3 regions of the Gracilibacillus sp. JCM 18860 genome follow, and region 2 is predicted to be linked to each of the others. Evidence: riboswitches for the same ligand, from Rfam matches in the RefSeq annotation. Region 2 holds a riboswitch; each other region holds the start of a gene.
The links. A riboswitch is a leader RNA that binds a small molecule or an ion and turns the genes downstream of it on or off. The one in region 2 is predicted to bind S-adenosylmethionine.
Positions count from the first base shown of each region.

Region 1: it holds a riboswitch for S-adenosylmethionine, as region 2 does, so the genes downstream of both, ACZ5R4_RS05845 (methionine biosynthesis PLP-dependent protein) here and ACZ5R4_RS20610 (PLP-dependent aspartate aminotransferase family protein) in region 2, are expected to answer to the same signal.
Region 3: it holds a riboswitch for S-adenosylmethionine, as region 2 does, so the genes downstream of both, ACZ5R4_RS08040 (methionine ABC transporter ATP-binding protein) here and ACZ5R4_RS20610 (PLP-dependent aspartate aminotransferase family protein) in region 2, are expected to answer to the same signal.

Region 1 covers NZ_AP043868.1:1,111,195-1,113,459, forward strand. The annotation lists gene ACZ5R4_RS05840 (inorganic phosphate transporter) at 1-467, opposite strand, end outside; SAM riboswitch class I at 707-807, opposite strand; SAM riboswitch class I at 1,038-1,137, shown strand; gene ACZ5R4_RS05845 (methionine biosynthesis PLP-dependent protein) at 1,221-2,265, shown strand, end outside.
Region 2 covers NZ_AP043868.1:4,252,376-4,254,640, forward strand. The annotation lists gene ACZ5R4_RS20600 (N-acetylmuramoyl-L-alanine amidase) at 1-478, shown strand, start outside; gene ACZ5R4_RS20605 (SDR family NAD(P)-dependent oxidoreductase) at 492-686, opposite strand; SAM riboswitch class I at 856-969, shown strand; SAM riboswitch class I at 1,043-1,149, shown strand; gene ACZ5R4_RS20610 (PLP-dependent aspartate aminotransferase family protein) at 1,252-2,265, shown strand, end outside.
Region 3 covers NZ_AP043868.1:1,554,657-1,556,921, forward strand. The annotation lists gene ACZ5R4_RS08035 (PTS sugar transporter) at 1-579, opposite strand, end outside; SAM riboswitch class I at 785-892, shown strand; gene ACZ5R4_RS08040 (methionine ABC transporter ATP-binding protein) at 977-2,002, shown strand; gene ACZ5R4_RS08045 (ABC transporter permease subunit) at 1,995-2,265, shown strand, end outside.

The sequences.
Region 1 (2,265 bases), 1.2 Mb from region 2:
TTGTCTCGGTATTTCATTCTTACTTTTTCAAGCGTATATGTCACAAAAAAAGCTAAAATTGGGATAAGAAGCCATAAACCGACGATTTCTAATATAGAAACGGCATATATTTGCTGAAAAGACAAACCAATTCCGACAATAGCACCAACGGTTACCTCACTAGTAGAAAGTGGAATACCAATATAATTCGTAACAAATAAAGTACACGCAGAAACGGCCAGTATAATTGTAGCGATGCGAACATCCATGATTTCCTCTGGAATAATTCCCTTTCCTAGTGTATGAGTAACATGCTTTCCTCCCCAAAGAGCACCAACTATGGCTCCTGAACCAGCTAGAAATAATGCCACTTTTTTATGTTTTATTACCTTACTTCCATATACGACTCCCATACTAGCGGCAGAGCCACTAGCGCCGATATTAAAAGCAAATAAACATGCGGCAAAAAAAGCTAAAATGACTAACATTTTTCATCCTACTTCCTCTATTTTTATCTTCTTAGAAATGAAACCTGCATTTTTATTTCAAGTGAATCTCCGGGCGTGAATGCTTTTCTCTCCATATCAACATAATGCTTCATCAAAATGTCGTATAGGGTTGCCGCTAATTTTCTTACCCTCGCGTCCAGATTTATTAGCGAGATCCTATTTTCTTTCAAAAAAACAAAAAACTTCTACTTGGTCTAAAAGTAGAAGTTAAATACTTCTTCTTATCTGCCAAGGTTGTCTTGCTGGAATTAGCACAGTGCCTCAAATGCCTGTTGCTGAGATTTCATCGGGCCAGTCCCTCCATCTCTCTGGATAAGAAAGCATATAATGTTTTAAGTTATTAAATGATTTGTATTGAATATAATGGTAAATACAATTAATGTCAATAGGTCAATTCCTTGGATTGCTACTGCAATCCACTAAAAATCCTTTATAACCAATGGTTTTACTAGGTTTAATTTTTTTAAATTTTTTCTTGTATTTTTTTACTGGTGATTGTATGATATATTGTATAGTATTTCCAAAACTTTTTAACAACTAAATATTTTAAGCTTATCAAGAGAGGTTTAGGGACTGGCCCGATGATGCCTCAGCAACCAGCATTTTATGCATGGTGCTAAATCCAGAAGGTAATTACCGAAGATAAGAAGTATGTATAAATGTGGGGACTTTCTTCTTATCGGGAGAAAGTCCCTTTTCGTTTTATAGCATATCGTAGGAGGAATGATCGAAATGAAGCATATCGAAACATCATTAGCTCAAATTGGGAATAAATCTGATCCAAAGACAGGTGCCGTCGAGCCACCTATTTATTTATCGACAGCCTACCAGCATGAAACAATTGGCAATTCTACCGGTTTTGATTATACGCGAACGCGTAATCCAACCAGAGATATTGTAGAAAGGGCCATAAGCGACCTTGAAAAAGGCACTAAGGGATTTGCTTGTTCATCCGGTATGGCTGCGATTCAATTAGTGCTTGCCATATTTGAAAAAGGAGATCAAATCATCGTGACAGAGGATGTTTATGGTGGAACATACCGATTATTTAGTCACTATAGTGAAGCATATGCGGTCGATTTTCTCTATGTGAAACCAGAAGAAATTGCAGAACAAATCACATCGAAAACAAAGGCAATATTTATTGAGACGCCAACAAATCCACTGTTAATCGAGTTAGATATTCATAAAGTTGCCCAGATCGCTAAAGAACACCAGCTGCTTTTAATCGTAGATAACACCTTTTTCACACCATATCTCCAAAAGCCACTTACACTAGGAGCAGATATTGTCGTCCATTCTGCAACGAAATATTTAGGTGGACATAATGATGTTCTTGCTGGACTAGTTGCTGTGAAGGATCAACCGTTAGCAGAAAAACTAACCCATCTACACAATGCCATAGGAGCTGTATTGTCACCATTTGATTGTATGTTACTTATTCGAGGCATGAAAACGTTAAGTCTTCGCCTTGAGAAGCAACAGGAAAATGCTAGAGCACTTGAACAGTTTTTCAAGGAGCACCCTTTAGTAACAGACATTCTGTATCCCGGTAAAGGTGCAATGGTTAGTTTCCGGATTAAGGAGAAACAAATGGTTGGCCCCTTCTTATCCCATTTAAAAGTCATTTCTTTTGCGGAAAGCTTAGGTGGGGTGGAGAGCTTTATCACTTATCCAACAACACAAACGCATGCAGATATCCCTTTAGAAGAACGTGAAAAACGTGGTATTTGTGAAAGGCTGTTACGTTTCTCTGTCGGTATTGAGCATATAGAAG
Region 2 (2,265 bases):
CATAGGACTTGGGGGTATCTTTGAAAAGGATGTCATTATGGAGGTGCTTTCTGAGATAGCAAGTGAGCTCCGTCAAGCAGGTGCAACGGTATTATTAACGAGAAGTAATGATAGCTATGTAGATCATGCCACCCGCTTGAGAATAAGTCATGCTTATCAGACTCATGCTTTTATAAGTCTACATTTTAATGCAAGTCCAATAGTTTCTGCTAATGGAATTAGCACACACTATTTTGGCCCAGATAGTAAAGAGCTTGCCTATGAAATGCAGTCCTCTTTATCTCAACATGTCACAATGAGAGATCGAGGGGTTCGAAGTAGTAATTTCTATGTACTAAGAAACAATCAAAATAAAGCACTCCTATTAGAAATGGGATTTATTACGAATCCTCATGACTTACTCACAATCCGAACAAGGGACTATCAAGATAACTTAGCAGAAGGGATCACCAAAGGTCTTTTAGCTTATTTTAAATAGAGAAGTGGCTGCATCAAATGGATGCAGGCGTTTCTCTATCATCGGAAATATTAATAACGGCAATGCGTGCACCTTTCTTGGCTAATTGCAAGCATGTTTCTCGTCCGATACCACTTTCACCTCCTGTTACGATGGCAACTTTTTTTTGTAGTTGGTCATAATAAAACCTCCTTCTAGGATGACTATTTTTTTGAAAACATAAATGAATGGATTAAAAAAAAGCTATTTCATGTCGATATAAATCATGAATACTCTTAAAAGAAAAATATTCAATAATTTATAAATACTTGTTGACAGTGGTGGTCTACCATGCTAAAGTATGTAATAACTAAATTAAATATAAGTAATCCACTCGGAATTACAATATTTGACATTAAATCTTATCAAGAGAGGTGGAGGGACTGGCCCTATGAAACCTCGGCAACCATTAAGCACAAAGGCTTAATAAAGGTGCCAATTCCACTAAGTGATCATGCTTGGAGAGATAAGAGAGCGAATTATTCAGACTGAATCCTCTCTATCTCCATGTAGAGAGGATTTTTTGATCCGATAAAAATTAAATAGCTCTTATCAAGAGAGGCAGAGGGACTGGCCCGATGACGCCCAGCAACCATTAAGCTTCAGCTTAAAAGGTGCTAAATCCTGCAGGAAACATTCCTGATAGATAAGAGGGAGACAGCTGGTAGATAACCAAAGCCTTCTTCTTGTCGAAGAAGGCTTTTCTTTATACTTATATTAATTAAATGAATGGAATATTCAAGGAGGAAACTAACATGACAGCTTTTAAAAATTCAACGTATGATGCGGAGACCTTAAATTTACACGGTGGTCAGGCGCCTGATCCAACAACAGGTTCAAGAGCAGTGCCTATCTATCAATCTACTTCGTTCGTTTTCCATGACACAGAACATGCAGAGAGACTATTTGCACTTGATGAACCAGGAAACATCTATTCAAGAATTGGTAATCCAACTGTCGATGTTTTTGAGAAAAGATTAGCCCTTTTAGAAGATGGCGTTGCAGCAGTTGCAACAGCTTCGGGGATGTCAGCCATCACCCTATCGATCTTAAATCTAGCAAGTGCGGGAGACGAAATTGTTGCAGGTGTGAACTTGTATGGCGGAACCTATAATCTGTTTGCTGTAACATTACCAAGATACGGAATCAACGTAAAATTTGTAGACCCAACCGATCCTGAGAATTTCCGTCAAGCCATCAATGAAAATACGAAAGCAGTTTATGGCGAGATTATCGGAAATCCAGGCCTTCAAGTATTGGATGTAGAAAAAGTTTCAGAGATTGCTCATGAGGCAGGTGTACCATTGATCGTTGATAATACATTTGCCACACCTTATGGTTGTAAACCAATCACATTAGGTGCTGATATTGTGGTTCATTCTGCGACAAAATGGATAGGTGGTCACGGTACATCGATTGGCGGAATTATAGTTGATGGAGGTCGTTTTAACTGGAATTCAGAAAAATATCCTCAATTTACTGAACCAGATCCGAGCTACAATGGAATTCGTTATGCAATAGACTTTGGAACATTAGCATTTATCACAAAAGTGCGTGTCCAGTTATTGAGAGACTTCGGTGCGGCACTTAGCCCATTTAATGCCTTCCAGTTACTACAAGGATTAGAAACACTTCATTTAAGAGTGGAAAGACATAATCGAAATGCTCAGGAATTAGCAGAATATCTAGAAGAACACGAAGCGGTGGAATGGATTCGATATCCAGGATTGGAAAGCCATCCATCACACGCACTAGCGAAGCGTATTTTG
Region 3 (2,265 bases), 1.6 Mb from region 2:
ATTTGATATTTGATTGGATGGATTGCTTCCTAAAATCGGGCGATACGACAGTTGAAATTCTTTACTTAAAGAAGTAATAAACGAAACAGCCCTCGTTCGATTGGTTGTTCCAGTGGTACCAGAGGTTGCTATTACTCTAGCACCCAAGGTGGCAATAGTTGCCATAGAAGTACCACCAGTTCCTACTACTGGTACTTGTTTCTTAGCGGCAGCACGAATGACGTGTTGATTCGTATCATTTGGATCACCACTCATTACAATTAATCCATCTATTTGCTCTTCTTCTATTAAATCGGCAATTTTCTGATCCAATAATCGCGCTTCTTCATTTACGACACTAAGATTAGCTCTTTCACTTTGAGTAAATGTTCCACTTTCATCAAGTTGCCATAAAGACGCCTTTGTGTCTTGTTTTGCAGAGTCCATGCTTTCTTCAGCACCAACGAACTGGACAGCGTGAAGCTTCATTCCTGCACTGTTTGCTTGAACTCTAATTTCTTCTAGTAGCTTAGCTGGTTTTTTTCCACCAAGGTTATAGAGGTTCCCACCACTACTACCAATTATTGCGATATGTTTCATCTCTTAACCTCTTTTCATTTAATCTACCAATTGTCTATTATAGTCGAAAATTGTCTAATACGCTACTATAGTAGAGTAAAAGAGTAAAAATTATTCAAAGTACTAGAGTTGAATTTTCTGAAAAGTCCGATGATTACAACAATTAGTAGACTTATTGACTTCACTTATTTGTCATGCTATGATTACCTTTATAATAAAAGTAATACTCTTATCAAGAGAGGTGGAGGGACTGGCCCTATGAAACCCAGCAACCGTCAGATGATTCTGATAGGTGCTAATTCCATCAAAGCAAGTTCGCTTTGAAAGATAAGAGGACTAAGCGGAGCATACATCCTTTCTGTCCTCTTGTACAGAAAGGATTTTTTGTTTTTCTACCCCAGAGAAAGGAGTGGGCTGATTGATTAAGATTGAAAACTTATCAAAGCTATATCAGACAAATAAACAACAAGTGCAAGCTGTCAATAATGTTTCATTAAACATAGAAAAAGGAGAAATATTTGGTGTAATTGGCTATAGTGGTGCTGGAAAAAGTACCTTTATCCGATTGATTAATCGATTAGAGGAACCAACAAATGGTACTGTTTCAATACAAGAGCTTGATATAACGAATATGTCTCAAGCTCAGCTGCGGAAAAAACGTCAAAAGATCGGTATGATCTTCCAGCATTTTAACCTCCTTTGGTCTAGAACCGTATTTGATAATATTGCATTTCCACTAGAGATAGCAGGTGTACCAAAAGCCAAGAGATCTGAAAAGGTAACTGAATTAATTCATCTAGTAGGATTATCTGGAAAAGAAAATTCCTATCCTGCACAACTAAGTGGTGGTCAGAAACAAAGAGTTGGCATTGCCCGTGCACTTGCCAATGATCCAGAGGTATTGCTTTGTGATGAAGCTACTTCTGCATTAGATCCTGAAACAACCGATGATATTCTCGAATTACTTGTGTCCATTAATCAGAAACTAGGTCTTACTATTATTTTGATCACACACGAGATGCATGTCATTCAAAAAATATGTAATCGAGTCGCTGTTATGGAGAGTGGAGAAGTTGTCGAAACGGGAGACGTATTGGATGTTTTTGTTCGTCCGAAGTCAGCTACTACAAAGCGATTTGTTCAGCAATTAAATCCATTAGAGCATGAACAAGATAAATTGCAAAACTTCATAACCAATCATGACAATAGTGAAGTAATCAAGCTACACTTTATTGGTAATGATGCTAAAAGGGCCCTCATTACAGAAATCGTTAGAAAATTTGATGTAGAAATTAATATTCTACAAGGCTCTATTGCCCCAACTAGAGAAGGTGCCTATGGAACATTGTATATTGAATTAAACGGAGAGAAAGATATTCTATCCAAAACTATTCAATTTATTGAAACCTCTGGTGTGGAAGTTGAGGTGTTACGTCATGCTTAAAGAATTATTTCCAAATGTAAACATGGAGGATTTATGGACAGCAACAGAAGAAACCTTATACATGACACTCATCTCCGTAGCTGGAACTCTCATTCTCGGAATTATACTTGGGCTATTGCTGTTTTTAACAGATAGAGGAAACCTTTGGCAAAATCGCTTTATTAACTTTGTCACTGCAACGGTTGTCAATGTGTTTCGAGCCATACCATTTATTATCTTGATCCTACTCTTATTTCCTTTCACTGATTTTCTAATAGGTACGA